Regions from separate parts of the Clostridium sp. X genome, predicted to be linked through region 2. Evidence: a T-box and tRNA genes for the amino acid it is inferred to sense, from the RefSeq annotation. Region 2 holds a T-box; the other regions hold tRNA genes.
The links. A T-box is a leader RNA that pairs with one kind of tRNA and senses whether it is charged. The one in region 2 lies ahead of asnS (asparagine--tRNA ligase), so its partner is inferred to be a tRNA-Asn.
Positions count from the first base shown of each region.

Region 1: it has a tRNA-Asn gene. The T-box ahead of asnS (asparagine--tRNA ligase) is inferred to sense a tRNA for this amino acid. The anticodon was not compared.
Region 3: it has a tRNA-Asn gene. The T-box ahead of asnS (asparagine--tRNA ligase) is inferred to sense a tRNA for this amino acid. The anticodon was not compared.
Region 4: it has a tRNA-Asn gene. The T-box ahead of asnS (asparagine--tRNA ligase) is inferred to sense a tRNA for this amino acid. The anticodon was not compared.

Region 1 is NZ_CM146912.1:791,993-797,906, forward strand. It holds gene ACX0KU_RS03980 (ATP phosphoribosyltransferase regulatory subunit) at 1-315, opposite strand, end outside; gene ACX0KU_RS03985 (hypothetical protein) at 466-672, opposite strand; gene ACX0KU_RS03990 (hypothetical protein) at 632-871, opposite strand; gene rbr (rubrerythrin) at 1,046-1,636, shown strand; gene fusA (elongation factor G) at 1,697-3,775, opposite strand; tRNA gene ACX0KU_RS04005 (tRNA-Asn) at 3,979-4,053, opposite strand; rRNA gene rrf (5S ribosomal RNA) at 4,060-4,176, opposite strand; rRNA gene ACX0KU_RS04015 (23S ribosomal RNA) at 4,320-5,914, opposite strand, start outside.
Region 2 is NZ_CM146912.1:520,743-526,656, reverse strand. It holds gene ACX0KU_RS02555 (phospho-sugar mutase) at 1-1,454, opposite strand, end outside; gene ACX0KU_RS02550 (late competence development ComFB family protein) at 1,629-1,898, opposite strand; gene ACX0KU_RS02545 (dipeptidase) at 2,005-2,937, opposite strand; T-box leader at 3,106-3,365, shown strand; gene asnS (asparagine--tRNA ligase) at 3,427-4,818, shown strand; gene ACX0KU_RS02535 (hypothetical protein) at 4,897-5,550, shown strand; gene ACX0KU_RS02530 (methyl-accepting chemotaxis protein) at 5,826-5,914, shown strand, end outside.
Region 3 is NZ_CM146912.1:807,767-813,680, reverse strand. It holds gene dusB (tRNA dihydrouridine synthase DusB) at 1-116, shown strand, start outside; gene ACX0KU_RS04090 (hypothetical protein) at 182-1,024, shown strand; gene greA (transcription elongation factor GreA) at 1,101-1,580, shown strand; gene lysS (lysine--tRNA ligase) at 1,619-3,154, shown strand; tRNA gene ACX0KU_RS04075 (tRNA-Asn) at 3,366-3,440, shown strand; gene ACX0KU_RS04070 (glycine--tRNA ligase) at 3,733-5,124, shown strand; gene murD (UDP-N-acetylmuramoyl-L-alanine--D-glutamate ligase) at 5,279-5,914, shown strand, end outside.
Region 4 is NZ_CM146912.1:1,940,019-1,945,932, forward strand. It holds rRNA gene ACX0KU_RS09810 (23S ribosomal RNA) at 1-1,209, shown strand, start outside; rRNA gene rrf (5S ribosomal RNA) at 1,322-1,438, shown strand; tRNA gene ACX0KU_RS09820 (tRNA-Asn) at 1,597-1,671, shown strand; gene ACX0KU_RS09825 (CHASE4 domain-containing protein) at 1,842-2,057, shown strand; gene ACX0KU_RS09830 (tetratricopeptide repeat protein) at 2,234-3,265, shown strand; rRNA gene ACX0KU_RS09835 (16S ribosomal RNA) at 3,796-5,304, shown strand; rRNA gene ACX0KU_RS09840 (23S ribosomal RNA) at 5,543-5,914, shown strand, end outside.

The sequences.
Region 1 (5,914 bases), 270 kb from region 2:
ATAGCATAGTCTTAATGGATATATACTATCTTTTATTTTAGTAGATGTTATTCTTCCAATAGGAGTAGTCATATCAGGCCTTAAAACTAGTATTCTTCCTGCACTATCAAATAACTTATACATTTTTTCTTGAGAAATAGACTGATTATTTGAATTAAATACATCATAAAATTCTAAGGTAGGAGAAATTATTTCAGAAAAACCACTATATTTATATACTTTTCTTAACCGCTCTTCTATAGTTAATTTAATATCACATTCTTCAAACAATATATCCTTCATTCCATCCGGTATATACCTTTTCCATTTACCCATTTGTCCCGCCCCCACTTTATTAATTTAACGCTTTACATTAGTAAACTATAAGAAAATGATAACTATTTTTTACCTATTTGTCAATATAAATATAATAACACAAAAAAACTTAAAGCCTCATATGCTATATCTCATATGAAGCTTTTTTTATTACAGTAGACTATTTCCAAGAACCTCTTTTAATTTTTCATTTCTATCGTAACTAGAAGCTACTGAATTTACTGTAGGAATATTTCCCTTGTATTCTCCCATAGTATAGTAATTTTCTAAGACATTGGCCTCATTCTTTTGATAGTAATGTGGGATTTTTATAACATTACCATTTGTTTCTTGCTGCATTGATCCATAGTTTTCCATCTTTATTTTCTCCTTCCTGATAAATATGAAAATTATTATTTTTTAACATATCATATATAACATCTGAATTTTCTATACTTTCATTGCTTAAGGTTATAGTGAACTTATCATTTACATCTACTATTCCCATATAATCATGTATCTTACTATAATCGCCTAAATTAATTTTGCTTAAAATATCTAGCTTATATTCTGACATTAAAATCTCCCTTTCGATCTAATTTATCTTATTTTTTGTATTTTTATATTAAATATACATAAGACTTTTATACTAGATATTGGTTGCATTATAATAACTACTTTGTTTGATATATGTACCCATAAATGTTATAATTTATTTAAAATCTAAACATTTATACAAGGGGGAGATTTAATGAAAAATCTTAAAGGAACTAAAACTGCTGAAAACTTAATGAAAGCTTTTGCTGGTGAGTGTCAAGCTAGAACTAAATATACTTACTATTCTTCTCAAGCAAAAAAAGATGGTTATGTACAAATATCAAATATATTTATGGAAACTGCTGAAAATGAAAAAGAACATGCTAAAAAATTTTTAAAATACTTATTAGAAGATACTAATCTTCATGGTTCTGCAATTAACATAAACGCTTCTTATCCCGTTGGATTAAGCGATACAAAAGCTAACTTAGGCTATGCTGCAAATGGTGAAAATGAAGAATGGAATGAATTATATCCAGCTTTTGCTGATGTTGCTGAAGAAGAATGCTTTGCTGATATTGCTTCAACTTTTAGAGTTATTGCTAAGGTTGAAAAAGAACATGAAGAAAGATATAGAAAATTACTTTCAAATATAGAAAACAATACTGTGTTTTCAAGAGAAGAAACTACTCTATGGAAATGTGGAAACTGTGGTTATATTCATGAAGATTTATCAGCTCCAAAAATATGTCCAGCTTGTACACATCCTCAATCTTATTTTGAAGCTGTATGTAAGAACTACTAAAAAAATAAACTCTCGAGCTAATAGAATACTCGAGAGTTTATTTTTTTATTATATAAATATTTATTCTTTAATAAAAACTTTTTTTATGATCTTTTCAGCCTCATGTTGTGGAAGCTCTTCATACCTTTCAAATCTCATTTCAAAGTTTCCTCTTGCCCCTGTTATTGATCTTAAATCTGTTGCATATTTAAATAATTCAACCATAGGTGCCTCTGCTATAATTTTTTGTTTTCCTTTTAGTGTCTCCATTCCAAGAACTCTTCCTCGTTTCTTATTAATATCTCCAATTACATCACCCATATATTCCTCTGGAACTTCTATTTCAATATGCATAATAGGCTCTAATAAAACAGGTTGAGCTTCCTGAATTCCCTTTTTGTATGCTATAGATGCTGCAACCTTAAATGCCATTTCTGAAGAATCAACAGGGTGATAAGAGCCATCATAAAGAGTTGCTTTTAATCCTATTACCGGATAACCTGCTAATATACCTTTTTTTAAAGACTCTCTTAATCCTTTTTCAACAGCAGGTATATATTGTCTTGGAACTACCCCCCCAACAATTTTATCTACAAATAATAAATCTTCTTCGCCATCATCTCTAGGCTCAAATTTTATTTTTACATCTCCATATTGACCATGTCCTCCAGTTTGTTTTTTATGTTTTCCCTGCACTTGAGATTGTTTTTTTATTGTTTCCCTATATGATACTTTTGGTGTTTGAAGTTCAACTTCAACTCCAAATTTAGTTTTCAATTTATTTGCAACTATTTCTAGATGTATTTCACCAATACCTGATATTATAGTATCTGCATTTTCAACATCTCTTGAAATATGAATAGTAGGATCTTCATCTAAAAGTTTAGTAAGTCCTGTAGAAATTTTATCCTCATCCCCTTTAGATTTTGTTAATACTGCCATAGAGATAGATGGTTTTGGGAAATCTATTTCCTCATATGCTACTGATGATTCAATCTCACATAAAGTATCTCCTGTATTAGTAAATTGAAGTTTTGATACAGCGCCAATGTCTCCTGCAATAACTTCTGGTGTTTGTATTTGTTCCTTTCCCTTTAAAAAATACATTGCTCCAAATCGTTCTATTTTTTTCTTATTTACATTATAAACACCTGAATCAGCTTTAGCCTTTCCTGTAATAACTTTAAATATTGATAATTTCCCTACAAATGGATCTGCAATAGTTTTAAAAACAAATGCAGAAAAAGGTTTATTTTCATCAATATCTACCTGCACATTCATATCCTTTTCTTTATCATTTGCGTTTTCAGATTTTACATTCTTTGGCGCTGGAAAACATTCTATTATATCTTCTAAAAATGTACTTATACCTATACCTTCATAAGCAGAGCCACATGTAACAGGCGCAATTTCTCCAATTTTTACAGCTTTAATTAGTCCACTATATATTTCTTCACTACTTAAGTCGCCTTCTTCAAAATATTTATCTAGTAAGACTTCATCAGTCTCAGCTACTGCTTCTATTAATATCTTTCTATATTCGTTAATTTTTTCTATAAGTTCATCTGGAATACTTGTAATATCCATTTCTCCAGTCTTAGAATTATATATTCTTGCTTGTTTAGATATAATGTTTATAATCCCTAGGAAATCGTTTTCTTTGAAGATTGGATATTGTATAGATACTACAGATGACCCAAACTTCTTTTTTAAGTCTAATAGTATTTTTTCATAATTATTATTTTCTTTATCTAATTTATTAATAAAGAATCCTCTAGGCTTATTGTGATTACTTATATAATCCCATGCTTTTTCAGTTCCTATCTTAATGCCTGATTTAGCTGATACTGTAATTATTGCTGTATCTGCTCCTCTTAATCCTTCAATCATTTCTCCTACAAAGTCAAAATATCCTGGCATATCAATTATATTTATTTTTACATCTTTCCAATTACAAGGTAAAATCGATGTAGATATAGATATTTTTCTCTTTTTCTCTTCAGTATCATAATCACTAATTGTATTACCATCTTCAACTTTTCCAAATCTATCACTACTTTTGGTGTAATATAATATAGCTTCAGCAAGTGTAGTTTTTCCTGAACCACTGTGACCAATAAGTCCTATATTCCTTATATTTTGAGTTTTATAATCTTTCATAATAACTCCCCCTCACTTTAACTAAAAATATTTATATAAGCACTAGAAAAGCAATTTATTTCTATTTTTCTATTATTAAATTCTATTATAGATTCCCTTGCTATATTACTTTAAAAATAAAAATAGCACTATACTTTCTAATGAAAGTATAGTGCTATAAATTTAACTATTATGTTATGTATATTTTGTTCAAAAAATAAAAATGGCTCCGCGAAAAGGATTCGAACCTTCAACCTATCGGTTAACAGCCGAGTGCTCCACCGTTGAGCTATCGCGGAACATTTACCTGGCGATGTCCTACTCTTCCACACCGTCTCCAGTGCAGTACCATTGGCGCTATGAAGCTTAACCTTCGTGTTCGAGATGGGTACGGGTGTATCCTTCATGCCATAATCACCAGATGCTCTAGCTCTTAAAATCTATGATTTTCTAGAGATAGAGTACTCATCAGCTATGCTGAGGAGTTTCATTACTTATTTGCGTTGACAAATACAAAAGAATGTTTGAATTATTCTTTCAAAATTGCACAGTGAATTTAATATTTTAGATCAAGTCCTCGATCTATTAGTATTAGTCAGCTGAGTACATTACTGTACTTACACCCCTAACCTATCAACCTGGTAGTCTTCCAGGGATCTTACTAGCTTACGCTATGGGAAATCTAATCTTGAGGTGGGCTTCACGCTTAGATGCTTTCAGCGTTTATCCCTTCCCGACATAGCTACCCAGCTGTGCTTCTGGCGAAACAACTGGTGCACCAGAGGTCAGTCCATCCCGGTCCTCTCGTACTAAGGACAGCTCCTCTCAAATTTCCTACGCCCACGGCGGATAGGGACCGAACTGTCTCACGACGTTCTGAACCCAGCTCGCGTGCCGCTTTAATGGGCGAACAGCCCAACCCTTGGGACCGACTACAGCCCCAGGATGCGACGAGCCGACATCGAGGTGCCAAACCTCCCCGTCGATGTGGACTCTTGGGGGAGATCAGCCTGTTATCCCCGAGGTAGCTTTTATCCGTTGAGCGATGGCCCTTCCATACAGAACCACCGGATCACTAAGTCCGACTTTCGTCCCTGCTCCACCTGTATGTGTCGCAGTCAGGCTCCCTTCTGCCTTTACACTCTACGCGCGATTTCCGACCGCGCTGAGGGAACCTTTGAGCGCCTCCGTTACCTTTTAGGAGGCGACCGCCCCAGTCAAACTGCCCACCTAGCAATGTCCTGTGACCAGATTCATGGCCGCCAGTTAGAATTCCAGTACTGTCAGGGTGGTATCCCAAGGACGACTCCACGAAAGCTGACGCTCTCGCTTCTTAGTCTCCCACCTATCCTGTACAGACAATACCGAAATGCAATGCTAAGCTACAGTAAAGCTCTACGGGGTCTTTCCGTCCAACCGCGGGTAGCAAGCATCTTCACTTGCACTTCAATTTCACCGGATTTGCTGCCGAGACAGTGCCCAAATCATTACGCCATTCGTGCGGGTCGGAACTTACCCGACAAGGAATTTCGCTACCTTAGGACCGTTATAGTTACGGCCGCCGTTTACTGGGGCTTAAGTTCATACCTTCGCTTGCGCTAAGCATTCCCCTTAACCTTCCAGCACCGGGCAGGCGTCAGCCCCTATACATCAGCTTACGCTTTAGCAGAGACCTGTGTTTTTGATAAACAGTTGCTTGGGCCTGTTCACTGCGGCCTCCTCTCGGAGGCACCCCTTCTCCCGAAGTTACGGGGTTAATTTGCCGAGTTCCTTAGCAGCAATTCTTCCGACGGCCTTAGGATTCTCTCCTCATCTACCTGTGTCGGTTTGCGGTACGGGCACCAATTTGCTCCATAGAGACTTTTCTTGGCAGCGTGGAATCAGATACTTCGCCCATAGGGCTCCCCATCACACCTCAGACTTAAATTGAGCGGATTTGCCTACTCAACATCCTAAGTGCTTAGACGCACATCCAATAGTGCGCACATCCTATCCTCCTGCGTCATCCCATTTGTCAAACGCATTTTGGTGGTACTGGAATATCAACCAGTTGTCCATCACCTACGCCTTTCGGCCTCGGCTTAGGTCCCGACTAACCCTGGGAGGACGAGCCTTCCCCAGGAAACCTTAGATATTCGGCCAACAGGATTCTCACCTGTT
Region 2 (5,914 bases):
ATATTTTTTGGATAAGAGGTTCTATAACTATCCATTATTCTTTGAATTCTAGCTTTTCCTTCTATTCCCTCAAGATTTAGAGAAATTTGTTTCTCTTTATAGTAGCCATGGGTTTTATAAACCTCTTCTAAAACATTTAATAGAGTTTTGCCCTTAGTTTTGTAATAAGCGGCAGCCTCACATAAAAGCATAGCAGAGCTTACACCATCCTTATCTCTTACAAAAGTTCCAGTTGTGTATCCGATACTTTCCTCATATCCAAATATAAATTCATACTCTCCACTAGCTTCGAACTCAGGTATTCTTCCACATATGTGCTTAAAGCCAGTTAAGGATTCAAAGGCAGTAACTCCATATTCAGAAGCTATAGCGCTCCCAAGATCTCCAGTAACTATAGATTTTACTATAGCCCCATTGTGAGGTAAGGTTCCTTTTGCCTGCATTCCCTCAAGAATATATTTTATGAGTATAGCTCCAGTTTGATTTCCGTTAAAAGGAACATAGTCTCCATCTTTATCTCGCACTTCAATAGCTAATCTATCACAATCAGGATCTGTAGCAATCAAGAGCTCTGCACCAACCTCTTTACCTAAAGCTTCAGAATACTTAAATGCTTTAGTATCTTCAGGATTAGGGTAACCTACAGTTGTAAAATCAGGATCAGGATTTTCTTGTTCAGGTACTACAACTATATTAGTAAAACCTCTTTCCCTTAAAACTCTTCTAACAGGGATATTTCCTGTACCGTTGAGAGGGGTGTAAACAATTTTTATATCCTTATCAATATCATCTCTTAAAGCTAAATCCTTAACTTTACCTATGTATTCGTCATCAAGCTCTTTTCCGATAATGTTTAATAAACCCTTAGCTAAAGCTTCTTTTTCATCAAGAGTTTTTATATCTTGAAAGCTATCTATTTTATTGATTTTCTCAGTCATAGGTTCAGCTATAGATGATAGTACTTGTGCACCGTCTTCCCAGTATACCTTATATCCATTGTAATCCTTTGGGTTATGACTAGCTGTGATTATTATTCCTGCTGTAGCATTTAATCTTCTTATAGTAAAGGATAGCTCTGGAGTAGGGCGAATATCCTCAAATAAATAAGATTTGATTCCATTTCCAGCTAGAACAAGTGCAGCTGTTTTTGAAAACTCTTTAGAGAAATGTCTAACATCATAAGCTATGGCAACTCCTCTATCCATATGGTCCTTGCCTTTTTCAACAATAAAGTCAGCAATACCTTGAGTTACCTTTGAGATATTATATATATTCATTCTATTAGTTCCAGCCCCAAGCTTACCGCGAAGGCCAGCAGTTCCAAATTCTAAATTTTTATAAAATCTATCCTCTATCTCTTTTTCATCCCTTTGTATAGCTATTAATTCCTTCTTAGTTTCTTCGTTAATGTATTCGTCATTTAGCCATTTTTCATATACTAATCTATAATCCATCCATAGTCACTCCTTTTTAGAAATTACTTTGCCAGTATTATTATACCAATTATTCAATAAAATTAATAATAATTAAATTTAAATTTATATGAAATAAAAATTTATAGGCTCCATTTGAATTAAGCGTATAAGTAACTTATAGCTAAAAACGAATGCAGCCCTTAGGGAATATGATTAATGCTTTGGATTTTTGCTTACTATATCTATGCCATTCATTATATATTCTGTAATATTAATAACTTCTTGTTTATCAATTTCATTTATTGCCCTAGTATAGATTTCTCCTTGCTCAGAAACTATATACCTTGGTTTTACTAAATTTAAAGTATAGGCTTTTATATCTAATTTACATTTTTCACATTTACAAATATTGTCGTATTTACTTAGAACATTATCTAATAAGTTATCTACAGCTTCCTCTGAATAATTTCTTAAATGATACATATTTTACCCACCTCAACAATCATTTATAAATCTACATAATCTATTATATAACATAACAAATTATAATTATACTTCAAATATATAACATTTAAAGTGATTATTTAAGTTATCCAATTTCTTTAAGAACTCTTAAGGCATTTTTGTAAAAGATTTTATCTATTTCATCATCAGTAAAGTTATCTTTCTTAAGAGCATAAATCAATTTATCAATTTCTCCTATATTCTCAATTTCCAAAGTGGAGTCGATGCCATCAAAGTCTGAACCGATGGATAATATATCTATGCCTCCAACATGTCTTATGTGCTTTATGTGCCTAAGCATATCATCAATTGTACTAAATTCACCGCCACCTAAAAAGTGCCCATAAAAGTTTATACCCATAATTCCACCCTTATTAGATAGTATTTTAATCATATCATCAGTTAAATTTCTTGGATGATTAGTAATGGCTCTAGCATTAGAATGAGAGGCTACAAAAGGAGCTTTAGAGTATTTAGCAACATCATAAAAACCGCCATCAGATAAGTGAGATACATCAATAATCATATTTAGTTTATTCATTTCATCTATAAGTTCAAGTCCAAAAGGAGTAAGTCCTCTATCTTGATATTTGAATGCTGCGTTAGGATATCCAATTTCATTTGGAAAGTTCCAGGTTAGGGTTATTAGCTTAACTCCTAGCTTATGAAAGTTTTTAAGATTAGACATATCTCCCTTAAGAGCAGCTCCTTCTTCAATAGTTAGAAAAGCTGAGATTTTACCTTTTTCTTTATTATGCATTAGTTCATTATAATTTCTAACTAAAGCAATTGAGGACTTGTTCTTTGAAAGTTCATTATAGAATGTGTCCAGCATTTTAAGACATTCCTCAAGGGGATCAGTAGTAGTTTTTGTATTTATAAATAAAGCAAAGAATTGAGCAAGAGAATTTGCTTTTATTAGTTTTTCAATATCAATACTATAGTCATTAGTTTTTAAGCTTGTATTATCTCTATATATGTTTAAAATTGTATCACAATGAAAATCAATAACATGCATAAAATCCACCCCCAGTTTTAAAATATAGATGTATTATAACACTAATCTATGTAGCCTTGAATAAAAAGGTTATTATTTAGCAAACTATATAGCAGTGCCTTGTTGACACACTTTGTTTTTAATATTATAATTTTCTTTGAATTAATTTTCATAATTTAAAGAATATATGTAAAGATAGTGAAGAGGAGAGTATATATAGAAGTTCATTTGTAGCGAATCAACGAGGGTGAGAGGTTGATATTGAATCTATATGGAAGAACACCTTAGAATCTCTAACCGAAATTATACTTAGTTTAAGTATGATAGTAGGCTTAGACGGAGCCAAACCGTTATATATTGGAGAGCATAATTGATGTGCTCATTAAGAGAGGTCATATTTTATATGACAAATTAGGTGGTACCGCGAATATTCAACCTTCGTCCTAGTGTTATTTAGGATTAAGGTTTTTTTATTTTAAAAATAACTAAATATAAAACAGGAGGTACTTTATGGAAACAGTAGTAATTAAACAGTTGTATAGAGAAACAGAAAAGTTTACTGGAAAAGCTGTAAAGCTTAGTGGATGGATTAGGACTATAAGAGCTTCTAATAAATTTGGATTTATAGAAGTTAATGATGGAAGCTTCTTCCAAAACATTCAAGTAGTGTTTGGAGATGAACTAGAAAATTTTAAAGAAATAAGCAAGTATGCTATAAGTGCAAGTATAACAGTTGAGGGTGAAGTTGTAGTAACTGAAAATGCTAAGCAACCTTTTGAAATCCATGCTAAAAGCATATTGTTAGAAGGAAATTCTCATTCAGATTATCCTCTTCAAAAGAAGAGACATACTCTTGAATATCTTAGATCAATAGCACACTTAAGACCTAGAAGTAATACTTTCTCAGCAGTATTTAGAGTGCGTTCTGTAGCAGCTTATGCTATACATAAGTTTTTCCAAGATCAAGGCTTTGTTTATGTACACACTCCAATAATAACAGGAAGTGATGCTGAAGGTGCAGGGGAAATGTTTAAAATAACAACATTAGACCTTGAAAACCCTCCAAAGGATGAAAAGGGAAAGATAGATTATAAACAAGACTTCTTTGGAAAACAAACTAACCTTACAGTAAGTGGACAGTTAGAAGGTGAGATTTTTGCTCTTGCTTTTAAAAATATCTACACTTTTGGACCAACTTTTAGAGCAGAAAATTCAAATACAGCAAGACATGCATCAGAGTTCTGGATGATAGAGCCTGAAATGGCTTTTGCTGATTTAACTGATTACTTAGATACTGCAGAAGCTATGGTTAAATATATAATCAACTATGTAAGAGAAAATGCTCCAGAAGAAATGGAATTCTTCAATAGCTTTATTGATAAAGGATTATTTGAACGATTAGACAATGTAGTTAACTCTGATTTTGCAAGAGTAAGTTACACTGAAGCAGTGGAACTTCTTCAGAAATCAGGACAAAAATTTGATTATCCAGTAGAATGGGGAATTGATTTACAAACTGAACATGAGAGATATCTAACAGAGAAGATATTTGGAAAGCCAGTATTTGTTACAGACTATCCAAAGGATATTAAAGCATTCTATATGAGATTAAATGATGACGGAAAAACTGTTGCAGCAGCAGACCTTCTAGTTCCAGGAGTAGGAGAAATTATAGGAGGAAGTCAAAGAGAGGAAAGACTTGAGGTTCTTGAAAAGAGAATAGAAGGTCTTGGACTTAACAAAGAGGATTACTGGTGGTATTTAGAGCTTAGAAAGTATGGAGAAACTAAACATGCAGGATATGGTCTTGGTTTTGAAAGAATGATAATGTACCTAACAGGTATGGGTAATATTAGAGACGTAATTCCATTCCCAAGAACACCAGGAACAGCAGAATTTTAAAAAACTGATTACTAATCATTTTTATGTCAATAATTATAGGGTAGTTATATGTAATTATGATATAGGAGAGATGGTAAAATGTTTAAAATACTAGGTAGGTTATTAGGTCTTGAAAAAGAAGATTTAGGATATAATAGAGAACTATTACTTTTTAATCTGATGATAGCAGTATTATTTCTTGTGCTAGGATTTAATCATACTGAAAATGGAGCAAAATTTTTGTATGCAAATAAGCTAAATCAAGTAGTACTAGTTAAGATTGAAAAAGAAGGAATTAGTAATGCAGATATAGATAAGATTAGCAGTGAGTTTAAAGAGATAGTTCCTATTAATATAATAGAATATGATATAACTGACATAAAGGATAATCTACAAATTTATGCTAATAGTATCAAGTCACAAAACAAAGTTTATCTAACTGATTTATTATCAAAACTAGAAGCTATAAGTGAGAATGATGATAAGAAAGTTTTAGTAAAACAACTTAGAGAAATTAATGTTAAGCTTATGCTTAAAGATTATAGTAAAGAAGAGATTGTAAAAAGAAACCTTCTACAAGTAGCAGATTGGCAAACCAATATATTTCTTTCAAATATATATTTTATTCTTGGAGTATTAACGGGGCTGTCCTTTATTATAATAAAGGTGGTATGTGAAATTAGTCTTTTTGATAAGAAAGAAAAAAGAGTAGACGATTCTGTAACAAGGATTAAAATAGATGAATTAAGCTGATTTTTCAGCTTAATTCATCTATTTTTTATTATAAAAAGTATTCGATTAATGTAGGAAATATGATGATTTAAGTCTGCGTTTACATACTATAGATACCATGTTATAATTAGTTAAAATTATGAAAAACAAGAAGAAATGAAGGGATATTATAGATAAAGCACTAGGATTATTAGGAATAGTATCTAAAAATATATAGATGTTTATGTAAAAGTACGATAATTAAGAAGGCGATATAAATTCTTAAAGATTTAAGAAAAGTCGGGGGAGTGTAATCGATGAGAAAAAAAGCTAAAGATGAAGTATGTATGTCTCTAGATATAGCAGAAGAAATAAAGAAAAAAGAAAAAGAATCTCGTAGAGAAAC
Region 3 (5,914 bases), 290 kb from region 2:
CTTGGTATATAAAAGGAATAAAACGGTGTACTGATATTAAAAATAAAATCAATATAGAGAAAAGTAGTGAAAATGTTATTCGAATATTAGAGGAATATAAAGAAAAAGTTAAGTAGTCCTATGGAATGTATTTAAGCTTCATAAAATACACTGATTATATAGTGATAATCAGGAGTAAAAGATGAACAGTGTAATATATATAGATTGTAGCTTGAAAAAAATTTATAAAGATGATAGTATTTGGGCAAAAATAAAAGATAGATTTTATACTAGGTTTGAGGCGGAGCGGTTTATAGAGGAGATAAATACAAAAATTTATAGAGCTAAACTGCCTCCTAATGTAGATAAAAAGCAATTTAAAAAAAATCTAAATTATATATATCAAAGATTCAGAAAAAAACAGCATAATAATGCTGTGGCATTAAAAACATATAGGTACTTAGATTATCCTTTTTACACTGAGTTTCAGAAAAATGTATTGGCATATAGTGTAGTAAGAAGTGTCCAATTGATTCTTATGACGAGAAATAAAAGTATAAGGCAGGATTGTATAGCAGTGTATGATGCTTCTGATGAAATAAATAAACATATAATTATAGAATTATCTAAAAAAGGTAAATATTTAATACTAGTATCTAATAATATAAATAAAGTTAGAGGATTATGTGAGTATATAACTTATAATTATGGAATTTCACCTATAGTTACTAACGATATTAACTATGTAACTGAACATTCAGATTTTATAGTTACATCAAGACCCCTAGAACAAGAAATTAACTGTCCTTTATGGTGTTTAGATAATATATATATTCCATCAAAAACAAAAGATATAGTAATTAATGAGGTTACATTTGCATCGCCTTGGAAGTTAAGGGGGTTAGAACTTACTGCAGAATTAATTGGTGGGATATTTAATAAGTATAATGAAAAAAATATAGATAGACTTCTTAATGATAATGGTATATTATTTGATGAAGCAAAATTTAGTAGAAATGGTATATTATCATATGGAAAAAAATAGAATTGTTATGTTGACATAAGAAACACACTGCTTTATAATAACTTAAACATAAATTATATTCAAAGGGGAGTATAGAATGAGCGATTCAAAGAAATATATAATGACGGCTGAAGGCGTGAAAAAATTAGAAGACGAATTAGAATATCTTAAAACTGTTAAAAGAAGAGAGATTACTGAAAAAATAAAAGTAGCATTATCTTATGGAGATCTAAGTGAAAACTCAGAATATGATGAAGCTAAAAACGAACAAGCGTTTGTCGAAGGTAGAATAATACAACTTGAGAATATGTTAAGAAATGCTTCTGTAATAGATGAAACTGAAATATCTTTAGAAGCAGTTAGCGTAGGCTCTATTGTTAAGGTTAAAGATTACGACTTCGATGAAGAAGTGGAGTTTCATATAGTAGGTTCCGCTGAAGCAGATCCAATAAGAAATAAAATTTCAAATGAATCACCAGTAGGAAAAACTCTTATAGGTAAAAAAGTTGGAGATATTGTTGAAGTACCAGTTCCAGATGGAGTTAGCAAATTTGAAATTTTGGAAATAAAAATATAAATATAAATATTATTGTATTTAAACGGAGGGATCAAGGCATGGAGGAAAAGCAATTAACTAAAGAAGAAATAAAGGAAATGAGGCTTCAAGAAAAGCAAGAGGAAGAATTTAATGCACTTATAAAAGAAAGAAGACAGAAATTATCCTCATTACAAGAAGCTAATAAGGATCCTTTTGATGTATATAAAGTAGAAAGAACACATACGTCAGATGAAGTAAAAGAGAATTATGACCAACTTGAAGGAAAGTCAGTAACGATTGCTGGTAGACTTATGTCAAAACGAGTACATGGAAAAGCAGGATTCTCAGATATTCATGATAGATATGGCAAAATGCAACTATATATAAAAATAGATGATGTAGGAGAAGAAAAACTTAAAGAATATAAAACCTTTGATATTGGAGATTTTGTATCTATAACTGGTACTGTTTTTAAAACGAAAACTGAGGAAATAAGTGTACATATTTTAGATTTTCAGCTACTAGCAAAGTCTTTAAAGCCGTTACCGGAAAAGTTTCATGGATTGAAGGATCCTGACTTAAGATATAGACAAAGATATGTAGACTTAATAATGAACCAAGAAGTTAAGGAAACCTTTATGAAGAGAACAGCTATTATAAAGGCTATGAGAGAATATCTTGATAATAAGAATTATATTGAAGTTGAGACACCAGTGCTATCACCAATTGCAGGTGGGGCAGCGGCAAGACCATTTAATACTCATCATAATGCATTAGATATAGATATGTATTTAAGAATAGCTACAGAGTTATATCTAAAGAGATTAATTGTAGGTGGTTTCGAAAAGGTTTATGAAATAGGTAAAAACTTCAGAAATGAAGGTACATCCGTAAGACATAATCCAGAATTCACAATGGTAGAATTATATGAAGCATATGCTGACTATAATGATATGATGGAACTTACAGAAAATATGATAGCATATATATGCGAAAAGGTTCTTGGAACAACCACTGTAAATTATGAGGGTACAGAAATAAACTTTATGCCACCTTGGAGAAGAATTACAATGGTAGATGCTGTTAAAGAGTATGCTGGAGTAGACTTCAACGAAATAAAAAGTGATGAGGAAGCTCAATCAATAGCAAAAGAAAAACACTTAGAACTTAAAAAGGATTTAAAATACTATACTAAAGGTGAAATTTTAAATGAATTATTTGAAGCTTTTGCTGAAGAAAAAATGATTCAGCCGACTTTTATTATAGATTATCCAGTAGAGATATCTCCTCTTACTAAGAAAAAGAGAGGAAATGAGATGTTTACTGAAAGATTTGAAGGCTTTGTTTATGGTAGAGAACTATGTAATGCCTATTCAGAGTTAAATGATCCTATAGTTCAAAAGGAAAGATTTATACAACAACTTAAAGAAAGAGAACATGGAGATGACGAAGCATATATGATGGATGACGATTTCATTAATGCTTTAGAAATAGGTATGCCTCCAACAGGTGGACTTGGAATAGGTGTTGATAGATTAACAATGTTTTTAACAGATTCACGCTCTATAAGAGACGTTATATTATTTCCTACAATGAAACCAATAAAACAATAAGCCGTATAAAGTTAGGTTTAATTTTAACTTTATGAATTGAAATTTGTGTATAGTTCTGATCATCACTTTCTAATTATTAAGTTTAATCTTAGTAATTGGAAAGTGGTGATTATTTATTAATGTGCAAATTGCCTTGCAATTTGTTAGCTAAAAAAATGAGACCCCCTTGTATTTTTACTTAGAAGTGTTATACTAGTATTGTAATAAATGTTCCGCGATAGCTCAACGGTGGAGCACTCGGCTGTTAACCGATAGGTTGAAGGTTCGAATCCTTTTCGCGGAGCCATTTTTATTTTTTGTAAAAGTATCTTGACATGTATTTTAGTTTTGGTAAAATACTCTTAAGAAAAAATATATAAGTGTATGATGATAAAGAAGAGTAATAATAAGTGTTTTCAAGAGAGGTTGTGGGTGGTGTGAACAACTAAGGACTTATTATAAAAGGAACTTTGGAGTACAGTAGACTATAAGGAGGGCTAATTGCCAAAAAGGGTGGAACCGCGGAATTTAAATTTCGTCCCTTTCAGGTAAGCTAGGTCTTTTTTTTATACGTAAATTTAAAAATGGAGGTTGGAAAAATGGCGATTGAAAAAACTATGGATAAAGTAGTAGCTCTTTGTAAGGGAAGAGGGTTCATATTTCAAGGATCTGAAATATATGGAGGTTTAGCTAACTCATGGGATTATGGTCCTTTAGGAGTAGAATTCAAAAATAATGTTAAAAAGGCTTGGTGGAAAAAGTTTGTTCAAGAGAGCCCATACAATGTTGGACTTGATTCAAGCATCTTAATGAATAGAGAGGTTTGGGTAGCATCAGGACACGTTGGAGGATTTTCGGATCCATTAATGGACTGCAAAGAATGTAAGGCAAGATTTAGAGCTGATAAACTAGTAGAAGAAGATATGGCATCAAAAGGAACAGATGATGTTAGCGCAGATGGTTGGACTGGAGAAGAATTATTAAAATACATAAATGACAATAATATAGTATGTCCTAAATGTGGTAAGAAGAATTATACAGATATAAGAAGATTTAATTTAATGTTCAAAACTTTTCAAGGAGTAACAGATGATTCAAGTGCAGAAATATTCTTAAGACCAGAAACTGCTCAAGGTATATTTGTTAATTTTAAAAATGTTCAAAGAACTTCTAGAAAGAAAGTTCCATTTGGCATTGGGCAAATAGGAAAGTCTTTTAGAAATGAAATAACTCCTGGAAACTTTACTTTTAGAACAAGAGAATTTGAACAAATGGAATTAGAGTTTTTCTGTGAGCCAGGTACAGATTTAGAATGGTTTAAATATTGGAAAGAGTACTGCTGGAACTTTTTACTTAATTTAGGTATGGATAAGGAAAGTCTAAGATTAAGGGATCATTCTGACGATGAATTATCATTCTATAGTGCTGCAACTTCTGATATAGAGTTCTTATTCCCGTTTGGATGGGGAGAACTTTGGGGTATAGCGGATAGAACAGATTATGACTTGAAACAACATATGAATCATTCAGGTCAAGATTTAGTATACTTAGACCCAACGACTAATGAAAAATATGTTCCTTATGTTATAGAACCTTCGCTAGGAGCGGATAGAGTAGCTCTTGCCTTTTTAGTTAACGCATATGATGAAGAAGAGCTTGAAGGTGGGGACGTGAGAACAGTCTTACATTTGCATCCTGCTTTAGCACCATTTAAAGCAGCTATACTTCCACTATCAAAAAAATTATCTGATAAAGCTCTAGAAGTCTATGCTAAACTAAGTAAGAAGTTTAATGTTGATTATGATGAAGCTGGAAGTATAGGAAAAAGATATAGAAGAGAAGATGAAATAGGTACACCATATTGTATTACAATAGATTTCGATACATTAGAAGATAATACAGTTACTATAAGAGATAGAGATACTATGAATCAGGTAAGAATAAGTATTGATGAATTAGAAAAGTTTATTGAAGAAAAATTAGAGTTTTAAGAATAAGAGAGCTACTGAATTTTCAGTGGCTCTCTTATTAATTTTTATTAAAGAGAGTCAAAAATCCATAAAATATATACAATAAAATATATAAAGTGTTATAATCTAAATTAAAATGATGTGATAAGTAAAATAGTGATTTGGGGGTAGCTTTATGAAAAAGGATTTTAAAGAATTCAAAGATTTTATAAAGAATAAACAGGTAGCAGTAGTAGGAATAGGCATAAGTAATATCCCTTTAATCCATTTCTTAGTTAACCTAGATGCAAATGTAACAGCCTTTGATAAAAAAGATGAACATACATTAGGGGAAACAGGAGAGGTTCTAAAAAAAATAGGAGTAAAGCTAGAGTTAGGAGAAAACTATTTAGATAACTTAATTGGATTTGATGTAGTTTTTAAAACACCATCCATGAGAATAGATAATCCAGCACTAATTAAAGCTAAAGGAACAGGTTCCTATATAACTTCTGAAATGGAAGAATTCGTAAAGTATTGTCCAGCTAAGATTTTTGGAATAACAGGAAGTGATGGTAAGACAACTACCACAACTTTAGTATATAATATGTTAAAGAATCAAGGGTATAAAACATGGATTGGTGGAAACATAGGAAATCCTCTTTTTGCTAATATAGAAGAAATAAAAAAAGAGGATAAAGTTGTTTTAGAACTTTCAAGTTTTCAATTAATGACCATGAATGTGCACATTGATTGTGCATTAATAACAAATATAACACCTAATCATCTAGATGTTCATAAAGGTATGGAAGAATATATAGAAGCAAAAAAG
Region 4 (5,914 bases), 1.4 Mb from region 2:
TAAGGAACTCGGCAAATTAACCCCGTAACTTCGGGAGAAGGGGTGCCTCCGAGAGGAGGCCGCAGTGAACAGGCCCAAGCAACTGTTTATCAAAAACACAGGTCTCTGCTAAAGCGTAAGCTGATGTATAGGGGCTGACGCCTGCCCGGTGCTGGAAGGTTAAGGGGAATGCTTAGCGCAAGCGAAGGTATGAACTTAAGCCCCAGTAAACGGCGGCCGTAACTATAACGGTCCTAAGGTAGCGAAATTCCTTGTCGGGTAAGTTCCGACCCGCACGAATGGCGTAATGATTTGGGCACTGTCTCGGCAGCAAATCCGGTGAAATTGAAGTGCAAGTGAAGATGCTTGCTACCCGCGGTTGGACGGAAAGACCCCGTAGAGCTTTACTGTAGCTTAGCATTGCATTTCGGTATTGTCTGTACAGGATAGGTGGGAGACTAAGAAGCGAGAGCGTCAGCTTTCGTGGAGTCGTCCTTGGGATACCACCCTGACAGTACTGGAATTCTAACTGGCGGCCATGAATCTGGTCACAGGACATTGCTAGGTGGGCAGTTTGACTGGGGCGGTCGCCTCCTAAAAGGTAACGGAGGCGCTCAAAGGTTCCCTCAGCGCGGTCGGAAATCGCGCGTAGAGTGTAAAGGCAGAAGGGAGCCTGACTGCGACACATACAGGTGGAGCAGGGACGAAAGTCGGACTTAGTGATCCGGTGGTTCTGTATGGAAGGGCCATCGCTCAACGGATAAAAGCTACCTCGGGGATAACAGGCTGATCTCCCCCAAGAGTCCACATCGACGGGGAGGTTTGGCACCTCGATGTCGGCTCGTCGCATCCTGGGGCTGTAGTCGGTCCCAAGGGTTGGGCTGTTCGCCCATTAAAGCGGCACGCGAGCTGGGTTCAGAACGTCGTGAGACAGTTCGGTCCCTATCCGCCGTGGGCGTAGGAAATTTGAGAGGAGCTGTCCTTAGTACGAGAGGACCGGGATGGACTGACCTCTGGTGCACCAGTTGTTTCGCCAGAAGCACAGCTGGGTAGCTATGTCGGGAAGGGATAAACGCTGAAAGCATCTAAGCGTGAAGCCCACCTCAAGATTAGATTTCCCATAGCGTAAGCTAGTAAGATCCCTGGAAGACTACCAGGTTGATAGGTTAGGGGTGTAAGTGCAGTAATGTACTCAGCTGACTAATACTAATAGATCGAGGACTTGATCTAAAATATTAAATTCACTGTGCAATTTTGAGAGAACAATCTCAAAGGAAACTCCTGAACTAACGTTCATGAGTACTCTGGCTCTAGAAAATCATAGATTTAAAGAGCCAGAGCATCTGGTGATTATGGCGTGAAGGATACACCCGTACCCATCCCGAACACGATGGTTAAGCTTCACAGCGCCGATGGTACTGCACTGGAGACGGTGTGGAAGAGTAGGACATCGCCAGGTAAGTTAAAAACACTAAGCAAACGCTTAGTGTTTTTTTATTTTATAAAAGAGTATAAACGATTTATATACAAAAGAATTGAATCTAAAAATCATATTTGAAAAATGATTAAAAGAATAGTATATTTTTAAGTAATCTTCATATAATATAAATAATGTATTCCGCGATAGCTCAACGGTGGAGCACTCGGCTGTTAACCGATAGGTTGAAGGTTCGAATCCTTTTCGGGGAGCCATTATATATTAATTATTACATATTAAGATAAAAGCACTAAAAAAAACTGCCTGTTATAAAGTAGACAGTCAAATGATAGAAGATATTAAGTTGATAAAGTCACATATTCATTGAACTTTATCAACTTAATATCTTTTGTAATTTTTTTGTATCGACAAAAGGAATAGTCCTTTGATAATTATAGCTACTTCAATTTTAAAGAGTGATAAAACAGGTTCAGTTGATGGAACATTAATTATGGGTAGATTTATAAGTGAAGTATTTATAAAAAGACTTGAAGAAACAAAATCTGAACCTTTATCAGATAAAGAACAGTATCAAGAATGTTTAAAAGTCCTGATACTGTTTTTTTTTATTGGACTATTTGTGAACTTTAGATTCCAATAGTTAATTTTAGGTGAACAGTTGGGTGGATTTATTGAAAAGTACTTCAAAATTTATTAACATAGTCATGGGTATATTTTAGTTAAAGATTTAGTATAGCTATAGAATCTATGGATCATGTGGTAATTAATTTGTAATATTATAAAGATAAATCTCTATAATATTGAGGAGGAAGGTATTTGATTGATTTTAACTTAGAAATAAAAAAAGTACAACCTATAAGTATTGAAGATATGGAATCAAATCAGTATGAAGCTAATGACAATATTAAAAAGGCTGTTATTCTATATAATAAAGCCGTTGCTGAAATAAAAATAAAGGATTTAGATTCAGCTATAAAGGATTTAAAAAAGGCGTTATCCTATAATGACGAATTTGTTGAAGGAATAAAGCTTTTGGGATTGTGTTATGTTAATAATAAAGAATATAGAAGGGCAGAAAAAACTTTTAAAGAGCTATCAGAATACGAATTATATAGTGATTTAGCAATAGAATATATAAAAAACTCAATAATTGAAAGAACTATGTCCAAAACCATGAAGTCTATAAAAAGATATGAAAATAGTTCTAGCGATAGTTCAATTGATAATAAGGAAAATAATAAAACTACTTTTAAGGAACATCATAAAAAAATATTTATTATAGGAGCTTCAATCGCCATTAGTATAGCTGTTTTTACTATAAGCTACTTAATCGGAATAAATCTTGAAAGTACTTCAAAAAAAAGCCAAGTTACTAGCAAGGCAGTAGATTCATCCAAAAATAAAATAGATGAAACTTCTAAGGATAATGAAAGCAAAGAAGATACTGAATTAAATAAAGATATCAAAAATGTTCAGAAAGAAGATAGTACAAAGTTTGAAGAAGAGAATAATAAAGACGAAGATTTATTAGAAACTGATAAATTGCCATCAGACATGAATAAAAATAATATATGGAATATATACAATGAGGGAAACAGTTTATATAAGCAAGGAAAATATGGAGAAGCACTACCAAAGTTAAAGATAGCTTATGAAGTTAAACCAGATCCAGATCTTATGCCCTGGATTACTTATCAAATAGGAAACTGCTATAAAGAAGCTAACGATCATGCTAAAGCTATTGAGTTTTTTCAGAGGGTTAAGGATAACTATCCAAATTCTCAATATGTTTCTTCTGCGGAGAGAATGATAAATCAAATAGAAAGTAATAAAGCTAACAGAGAGTAAATATATGCCAGCACCATTAAATATTAGAAGATATTTGATGACGCTGGTATTTTAATTTTAAAGAAAGTATTATATCTATCAGACCTATCAGAGTTATGTTGAAGTCTAAAGATAAACTAAAAAAAGTAATATACTAACCCATGCGTATCAACATAAGATAAAGCTATTTATAAGGAGAATTGGCTAGATATGTTGACGTATATTATATTAAAGATAGATAACTAAAAATCAGAGAGTTAAGTTCATGATAAGATATTCCTTGTCGCTTGGAGAGAGCAGAAAAAACAACAGCTAATCATAAGTAAATAGTTGCTAAACAGTAACTTAATGAAATTGTGATTAGAGAAGGAAAAGCTCTTAGAAAGATGACATCAACTAAAAAAAGTTGTTGACAAAATAACTTAAAGTTGATACAATAACTAAGCTGTCGAAAGACAGTAAAGAAAACTTGGTCTTTGAAAATTAAACAGAATTAAGGTAAACAAAATGCCAGTCAATAACTTTAAGTAATGAGTAACAGATTAAACTTTTAAATTGAGAGTTTGATCCTGGCTCAGGACGAACGCTGGCGGCGTGCCTAACACATGCAAGTCGAGCGATGAAGTTCCTTCGGGAACGGATTAGCGGCGGACGGGTGAGTAACACGTGGGTAACCTGCCTCAAAGAGGGGGATAGCCTCCCGAAAGGGAGATTAATACCGCATAACATTATCTTCTCGCATGAGAAGATAATCAAAGGAGCAATCCGCTTTGAGATGGACCCGCGGCGCATTAGCTAGTTGGTGAGGTAACGGCTCACCAAGGCGACGATGCGTAGCCGACCTGAGAGGGTGATCGGCCACATTGGAACTGAGACACGGTCCAGACTCCTACGGGAGGCAGCAGTGGGGAATATTGCGCAATGGGGGAAACCCTGACGCAGCAACGCCGCGTGAGTGATGAAGGTCTTCGGATTGTAAAGCTCTGTCTTTGGGGACGATAATGACGGTACCCAAGGAGGAAGCCACGGCTAACTACGTGCCAGCAGCCGCGGTAATACGTAGGTGGCAAGCGTTGTCCGGATTTACTGGGCGTAAAGAGTATGTAGGCGGATATTTAAGTCAGATGTGAAATTCCCGGGCTTAACCTGGGCGCTGCATTTGAAACTGGGTATCTAGAGTGCGGGAGAGGAAAGTGGAATTCCTAGTGTAGCGGTGAAATGCGTAGAGATTAGGAAGAACACCAGTGGCGAAGGCGACTTTCTGGACCGTAACTGACGCTGAGATACGAAAGCGTGGGGAGCAAACAGGATTAGATACCCTGGTAGTCCACGCCGTAAACGATGAATACTAGGTGTCGGGGGGTACCACCCTCGGTGCCGCAGCAAACGCAATAAGTATTCCGCCTGGGGAGTACGGTCGCAAGATTAAAACTCAAAGGAATTGACGGGGACCCGCACAAGCAGCGGAGCATGTGGTTTAATTCGAAGCAACGCGAAGAACCTTACCTAGACTTGACATCTCCTGAATTACTCGTAACAGAGGAAGCCCTTCGGGGCAGGAAGACAGGTGGTGCATGGTTGTCGTCAGCTCGTGTCGTGAGATGTTGGGTTAAGTCCCGCAACGAGCGCAACCCTTATCGTTAGTTGCTACCATTAAGTTGAGCACTCTAGCGAGACTGCCTGGGTTAACCAGGAGGAAGGTGGGGATGACGTCAAATCATCATGCCCCTTATGTCTAGGGCTACACACGTGCTACAATGGCCGGTACAACGAGAAGCAAACCCGTGAGGGGGAGCCAAACTAAAAAACCGGTCCCAGTTCGGATTGTAGGCTGAAACTCGCCTACATGAAGTTGGAGTTGCTAGTAATCGCGAATCAGAATGTCGCGGTGAATACGTTCCCGGGTCTTGTACACACCGCCCGTCACACCATGAGAGCCGGTAACACCCGAAGCCTGTGAGGTAACCGCAAGGAGCCAGCAGTCGAAGGTGGGATTGGTGATTGGGGTGAAGTCGTAACAAGGTAGCCGTAGGAGAACCTGCGGCTGGATCACCTCCTTTCTAGGGAGAAATGAAAGCTCACAGCTTTCATAGACTGGAAATAATTTATCCTTAATTCTGTTTAATTTTGAAAGACTAATGTCTTTCATTAATTGTTCTTTGAAAATTGCACAGTGAATATTAAGAAATCTACTATAACTAAGTAATTAGTTGTAGTAATAATGAAACTCACTCAGCGAAGCTGAGGAGTACTGACTTGTTACCAAAATCGAAGATTTTGACAAGTCATGTATCTAACGATCAAGTTAGAAAGGGCGCACGGTGAATGCCCTGGCACTAGGAGCCGAAGAAGGACGCGATAAGCTGCGATAAGCTACGAGTAGGCGCACACAGCCTGTGATTCGTAGATTTCCGAATGGGGAAACCCACATGATAAACATCATGTACTATATACTGAATTCATAGGTATATAGAGGTACACTCTGGGAACTGAAACATCTAAGTACCAGAAGGAAGAGAAAGAAAAATCGATTCCCTCAGTAGCGGCGAGCGAAAGGGGAAGAGCCCAAACCAGAAACTTTGTTTCTGGGGTTGCGGATAGATCATAACGCTTCAATCTTTTTAGTCGAAGAGAACTGGAAAGTTCTGTCGTAGAAGGTAATAACCCTGT